Regions from separate parts of the Marinobacter bohaiensis genome, predicted to be linked through region 1. Evidence: riboswitches for the same ligand, from Rfam matches in the RefSeq annotation. Region 1 holds a riboswitch; each other region holds the start of a gene.
What was found. Region 1 has a riboswitch for cobalamin ahead of DKK67_RS20385 (ribonucleoside-diphosphate reductase subunit alpha). Riboswitches for the same ligand answer to the same signal wherever they lie in the genome.

Region 1 (2,195 bases):
TCGAAAAAACCCGCCTTGTCCGGTTCGAAGGCAAACGCCACGTAGATCCGGGCCGGATAGTCGTCACCGTCCTTGCGGCGTGCGTCCCCCTTTGCGTAAACGCCGTCCACTTTCCAGCGCCAGTGCAGCACCAGCTTTTCACCGGGCTCGATGTCGACCCGGTGAATCAGTCCCGAGGCGCCGCCGTCGGTGTCCGCGCGCAGCACTTGGGTACCCTGGTCGTCGACCAGTCGGTAGCGGGTGTGGGTATCGATATCGGGGAAGGTCAGCGGGGTCCAGCCGTCGTCCAGGGTCTGCAGGGTGGAGAAGGGCGTCAGCGACTCGGCGGTGGCCGGAACGCTCTGCAGCGCCAGCGCCGCCGCCAGTAGGGATGTGGCCATTCGTATCAACATTGGCTTGTTCCTGTCAGGCTTCATCTATATAGTGCTCTTATCCTTGGTTAGACACCAGATCTAGTGGTTTATCGTTAACCAGCGCACTGCCAACCGGGAGTCGTAAGGCGCTCCCGGCTGCACAGCGCCGTTATCCACAACCTCTGGTGTCCGGGAATCCGGTGAGAATCCGGAACTGACGCGCAGCGGTATTGGGGCACGAGCGTGACACGATGACACTGGCATCTGCTGGGAAGTCGTTACGCGAGGCGAACCGGAACGGTTCAGACCCCTGAGTCCGAAGACCTGCCAGGGAGGTGTGGCCCCACCAATGGGACCACGCGACTGCACCTTCGCGACTCAGGGTGAGCAGCAAACGGCAATGCGACTCCACCCTCCGTGGAGGTCTGCCGTCCTGCGTACGCGAAGGTAAGTTTTTTGACCACGCGTACCCAGGAGAATCATGATGCCCAGCGCTGCTGCCGCTCCAACCGATGCCCAGGAACAGACCCTGGCCCTCCGAGTCATCAAGCGAAACGGCCAGTTGGTCGATTTCGATGCCAGCAAGATCAGTGTCGCCATCACCAAGGCGTTCCTCGCCGTGGAAGGCGAGAAAGCCGCCGGTTCCGCCCGTATCCACGACAGCGTTCGCCGCGTCAGCCGTCAGGTCATCCAGGCTTTGAGCCGGCGCCTGCAGGCTGGCGGCACCGTGCACATCGAAGACATTCAGGATCAGGTGGAACTGGCCCTGATGCGCGCCGAGGAACAGAAGGTGGCCCGGGCCTACGTGCTGTACCGCGAAGCCCACGCCCAGGAACGTGCCACCCAGGCGCCGGTGGAAGCCCATCCCACCCTGACGGTCTCCCTGGCCAACGGCCAGACCGTGCCGCTGGACGTGGGCCTGATGAAACATCAGGTGGAGCAGGCCTGCGCCGGACTGGACGCGGTGGACGCCGAAAGCGTGGTGGAAGACGCCGTGCGCAACCTCTACGACGGCATTCCCGAGAAAGACGTGCTCAACGCCCTGGTCATGACCGCCCGCGGGCGCATCGAGCAGGAGCCGGACTACAGTGCCGTCACCGCCCGCCTGCTGCTGGAACAGCTGCGTCTGGAGGCCGGTCAGGCCCTGTCCCTGCCGCTCGATCAGACCCTGGCCGAGGTTTATCCACAGGCGCTGTCCAGTTTCATCGGTTTCGGGATCGAGCGTGAGCTGCTGGACCCGGCCCTGGGCGAGTTCGACCTGGAGCGCCTGGGCGCTGAAATCAAACCCGAGCGCGACCGGCAGTTCGGCTTCCTCGGCCTGCAGACCCTGTACGACCGCTACTTCGTCCATTTCGAGGACAAGCGCCTGGAGCTGCCGCAGGTCTTCTTCATGCGTGTCGCCATGGGCCTGGCTTTGCGCGAGGACGACCGCAACGCCCGCGCCATCGAGTTCTACGATCTGCTGTCGTCGTTCGACTACATGGCTTCCACGCCGACGCTGTTCAACAGTGGCACCCGGCACTCGCAGCTGTCCTCCTGCTACCTGACCACCGTGTCCGACGACCTGGAAGGCATCTACGGCGCCATCAAGGACAACGCGCTGCTGTCCAAGTGGGCCGGCGGCCTGGGCAACGACTGGACGCCGGTGCGTTCGCTGGGCTCCCATATCAAGGGCACCAACGGCCGCAGCCAGGGCGTCGTGCCGTTCCTGAAAGTGGTCAACGACACCGCCGTGGCGGTCAACCAGGGCGGCAAGCGCAAGGGCGCGGTCTGCGCTTACCTGGAAAGCTGGCACCTGGACATCGAGGAGTTCCTGGAACTGCGCAAGAACACCGGCGACGA
Region 2 (2,195 bases), on a different contig from region 1:
CCCGTAGCCGATCTGGGCGTGCAGGGTGACATCGTCGCTGGCGGCAAAATCGGCGAAAACCCGCCCGGACTGCTGCACGAACTCGTTCCAGTAGCGCTGATCGGCTGTACCGAAAACGCTGTCGTAATCGTTCTCGCCCTGGGCGTGCATCGCGTTGAGGCCGAGCGACAACCGATCATTGACGCGCTGATCCACGCTGGCGCTGAACGACTGGCTCTCGAAACCGTCGTCATCGCGCTGGTTGCTGACCGGCTGGGAATCCACACCGTCGGTCTCATACATCGACGCCGACAGACTGTAGGCCGTATCGCCGGTGCGGCCCGAGAAGTGCTGGGTCAGGCGCGAGGTGCCCTCGGTACCGGCGCTGACTTCCGAAATGGCTTCCGGCTCCGGCGTGCCCCGGCGCGTGAAGATCTGGATCACCCCACCGATGGCCTCGGAGCCGTAGAGGCTGGAGCGCGGACCACGCACCACTTCGATGCGATCCACCAGCGCCAGGGGAATGTTTTCCAACTGGGCCGTGCCCGCCGTTGCACCGCCGACTTTCAGGCCGTCCACCAGCACCAGCACGTGATCGGAGTTCGAACCCCGCATGAACACGCTGGACTGCTTGCCGGCACCACCACTCTGGGACACGGTCACGCCGGGAACACCGCGCAACAGGTCCTCGATGCTGCTGGCCGTGCTGCGCTGGATGTCCTGCCGGCTGATGACCGTCACCGAGGCGTTCACCTCGTCGGCCGTTTGCGCGGTCCGGGTCGCGGTCACCACAAGGGGATTGAGGATATCCGCGTTGAGCGGGGCGGCAAGACAGCCGGTCATCAGGCCGGCGGCCAGGGAAAAGGGCTTGTTCACAGAGAGCGTCCTGGGTTCGCATCCGGTTCAGTCGAAGCCGGTGGACGGAGGACGCGCGGTTACGGGATGGGCAACCACCGGTGACGCCCTCCGCAGCACCGCATGCACCGGCCAGGATCAGAGAGATCCCTGCCGGGAAGCAGGTGGCCGGTCTCCGGACTCATTCCTTCCCCGGGGATCGGGGGCCGGCAGCGCCTTCCCGGACCGGAGGTCCAGTGGCCTTGCTGCTGCAGAGGAATTTACCGTTGCGGGGGCAGCACTGGGTTTGCACCAGTTTCCCGTTTCACTCGCCGTGCGAGCACCGCCTGCCAATTGACGCCGGTGACGCAGGCGTCACCGAACTTGCCGGGACTTTAGGAGGACTGGCTCACCGGGTCAACGCATTTTCCCGGATTTTCTCATTCCCCTGCACGCCCGCCGAACTCACCACAACGGTGCAGACAGAACCCGTGATGCGTCATGGCGGTGCGCAACTCCGTGCAAAGCTGATGTTTTCGCCTTTTATTTCAGGATTTTAACGATAGGCACATTTTTAGCTTAATATTCAGGGTCGATAACGCGCACGCTCTGATCCCCCCACAGGCTCGGGACCGTCCAGACGCAAGAGCGCTTTGAAATGAGGTACGACAATGACGACGCTAGCAGCAGAACGCAGTTGGCTACTGGATCGCGGACTCCTCAAACTCGTCCACCAGTGCCGCCGACTGATCCTGGCGGAATTCGGCGTTAAGCTTCACCTGACCGACAACGACCTGGAGGACCAGTTGGCGTCCTACGCCAGGCAGTCCCGCTCCAGCCACCTGAACAATGCCTGGGAAGAGCTCAAGAAACAGGTTCCGGATCTGGCCGAGCAGGACGACGACAAGCCGCGCAATTACCGCGGCCAGGAGTTGGCGGAGCCGGCCGCGGCGGCCAAGAAAGAGGAACCGGCCAGCAGCAGCAAGACCCGCACCATCACCTACCGGGGCCGCAAAATGGAAGTGCCCGCCTGATCGCGGCACGCCGACGGCGCGTTCAATCCACCGGGTCGGGAGTCCATCGCGGCGCGGGCCGCCAGAAGCTGTCCCCGCCCTCGCCGACCCGCTCGACCGGATAGCTGTAGACCCGCTGCAGGCGCTCCGACGACAGCATTTCAGACGCCGAACCGGCATCGTGGTGACCGTCGGGATACAGTAACAGGACCCGGTCGGCGTAGCGTGCCGCCAGGTTGATGTCGTGAACGGTCATGACCACTAACCGCCGCTGCTCCCGCGCCAGCGCACACAGGGTTGCCATCAGTTCCGCCTGGTGGCGGAGATCCAGGTGGTTCACCGGCTCGTCCAGCAACAGGACGCCGGGGG
Region 3 (2,195 bases), on a different contig from region 1:
CCGCTCCCCACAGGTGGTTGGCGAGCACCTTGAGGATGGTCTCGATGGGAATCCGGGTCTCGCCGATGGCGGTACCGGCGACCAGCGCAGTCAGCAGTACCGTCGGCGCCAGCCAGAACCAGTGCAGGCGCGGTGCCGTCAGTGGCCAGATCGTCGCGAGGGCGCGGATCATCGGTCGAAGGTCATCTCCGCCAGGGATTCAGACAGCGCTTCCAGGCCAAAGATGGTGCGCAGGGTGGCGCTCATGGCGTGGGCATCCATCTGCACGATGCGGCCTTCCTTGACGGCGGTCATCTGGCTGGCGACGGGATCGGTGCGCAGGAACTCCAGTTTCTTTTCCACGTCGTCGGCGGGGAAGCGGCGACGGTCCATGCGGGCGACGACGATGATGTCCGGGTCGGCCTTGGCGATGGACTCCCAGCCCACGGTGGGCCATTCCTCATCGGACTCGATCACGTTGCGGATGCCCAGTTTGTCCATCATGTAGCCCGGTGCGCCCAGGCGGCCGGCGACGTAGGGATCGATTTCCAGGTCGGCGGAGGAGAACCAGAACACGGCGGACAGGTCGTCCGGCAGATCCAGGTCGCGGGCGCGCGCGACAGCCTTGCTCTCGCGGGCTTTGAGGTCGGCCACCAGCTCGTCGCCGGCGTTTTCCACGTCGTAGATGGTCGCCAGTTCGTGGATCCCCTTGTAGACGGAATCCGTTGAAAACGCGGCGACGCGGGTGCCGTCACCGCCGGTGGAGTTGTCCTTGGTGTCGCAGTCCGCCGGCAGGATGTAGGTGTTGATGCCCAGGTCGTGGAACTGGTCGCGAGTGGCGACGATGCCGGTGGGGCCAACGTGCCACTCGTACTGGACCGCCACCAGGTCCGGCTTGTGATTGACCACGGCTTCGAAGCTGGGGTCGTTGTCGGCGATGCGCTCTATCTGGTCGTTGAGGGCCCTGTATTCCGGCAGCACCGGGTTGAACCACACCGACGTGGCGGACACTTTGTTGCCCAGCCCCAGCGAGTAGAGCATCTCGGTGGCGGACTGGCCGATGGTGACGGTGCTCTGCGGGGCGGCGTCGAATTCGATGTCACGGCCGCAGTTGGTCAGGGTCAATGGGTAGTCGGTGGCCGCTGCAAGCGGCGTGTAGAGGGCCGCTATCGCCAGAAGTAAGCCGCGCAGCGGTCGAGTCGCGTCTGCGGCCCGTTGAAAACGGCTGTTTTGATGGCCTGCTGATTGAGGGGAAGTCATGTCAGTCCCGATCTCCGTTGTCGCTATATGGTTATGTTATAACATAACAGTTAGCTGAGGTTGCAATCGGGGGGATGGAAACGCGTCGGGTCGGCTGGCAGATCGCTGAGATGGGAATCGTCCTTCCTGAACCCCGGGGCACCCCGCCCGGATGGGTGAACGTCGTGTCGGCAGGTCTCCTGACTGACGGGTCGTGGCTGCGCCCGGCCTTCCCGGGGATTCCCAGTGGCGCGGATGGGCGTGGCTCGCCGCCTACAGTTGCGGGGGCAGTTTCGTTTCGCGGCGGGGCCGCGGCGAATTCCCTGGTCGGGAGCGTCTTGCGATGCTCCGTGCTTCCCGAAGGAAACCGACGGATGGAGCATAAACAGCTTGGCGGGCCGGAGCAAGTCGGGACGCTCTTGAATACGCGCTTCGGCCCGTCATGGCGGCTAAAGGTGAGTGTAAAACCTTATAAAGTGGCCCTGCATCGGTCCGGAGGTTCGCCTAGACTGGGGGCCTGGCCGGAACCACCCGACGTTGCCCGGCCCCGGCACGGTAGAGTATCGATAGGCATGATTGGATTGATCCAGAAAGTCTTACTGGAACTGGTGGAAAGCGAAGGCGGACCGGAGGCCCTGGCAGAGGTCCGGGCCAAGGCGGAACTGGCCCCGGGCCAGGATTTCCGGATCGACACCGACTACGACGACGGGCAGTGCCTGCGTCTGATCCGGGCGGCCCAAAGCCATTTCCAGCTGGACGAAGAGGCCCTCTGGGCGCTCTACGCCGACTATTTCATCAACATTTCCCGGCGCATGTTCCCCATGTTCTATCAGGTGTCCGGTTCGGCGCGGGATTTCCTCAAGCGCCAGCCGGCCGTGCACGCCACCCTCGCCGCCGGCCTGCGCGACGAAGACGAGCGCGACCGGGTGCGGGACAAGTTTTCGGTGCGGGAGCAGGGCGATCGCCTGCTGGTCACC

Region 2: linked by a shared signal. The riboswitch ahead of DKK67_RS18850 (TonB-dependent receptor domain-containing protein) and the one ahead of DKK67_RS20385 (ribonucleoside-diphosphate reductase subunit alpha) in region 1 are both predicted to bind cobalamin.
Region 3: linked by a shared signal. The riboswitch ahead of DKK67_RS13555 (ABC transporter substrate-binding protein) and the one ahead of DKK67_RS20385 (ribonucleoside-diphosphate reductase subunit alpha) in region 1 are both predicted to bind cobalamin.

The regions. Positions count from the first base shown of each region.
Region 1 is NZ_QGEH01000007.1:39,315-41,509, reverse strand. Features, by position in the region: gene DKK67_RS20390 (DUF3047 domain-containing protein) at 1-392, opposite strand, end outside; cobalamin riboswitch at 520-700, shown strand; gene DKK67_RS20385 (ribonucleoside-diphosphate reductase subunit alpha) at 835-2,195, shown strand, end outside.
Region 2 is NZ_QGEH01000005.1:141,852-144,046, forward strand. Features, by position in the region: gene DKK67_RS18850 (TonB-dependent receptor domain-containing protein) at 1-855, opposite strand, end outside; cobalamin riboswitch at 984-1,171, opposite strand; gene DKK67_RS18855 (hypothetical protein) at 1,485-1,847, shown strand; gene DKK67_RS18860 (ABC transporter ATP-binding protein) at 1,870-2,195, opposite strand, start outside.
Region 3 is NZ_QGEH01000002.1:177,600-179,794, reverse strand. Features, by position in the region: gene DKK67_RS13560 (FecCD family ABC transporter permease) at 1-172, opposite strand, end outside; gene DKK67_RS13555 (ABC transporter substrate-binding protein) at 169-1,239, opposite strand; cobalamin riboswitch at 1,392-1,605, opposite strand; gene DKK67_RS13550 (heme NO-binding domain-containing protein) at 1,791-2,195, shown strand, end outside.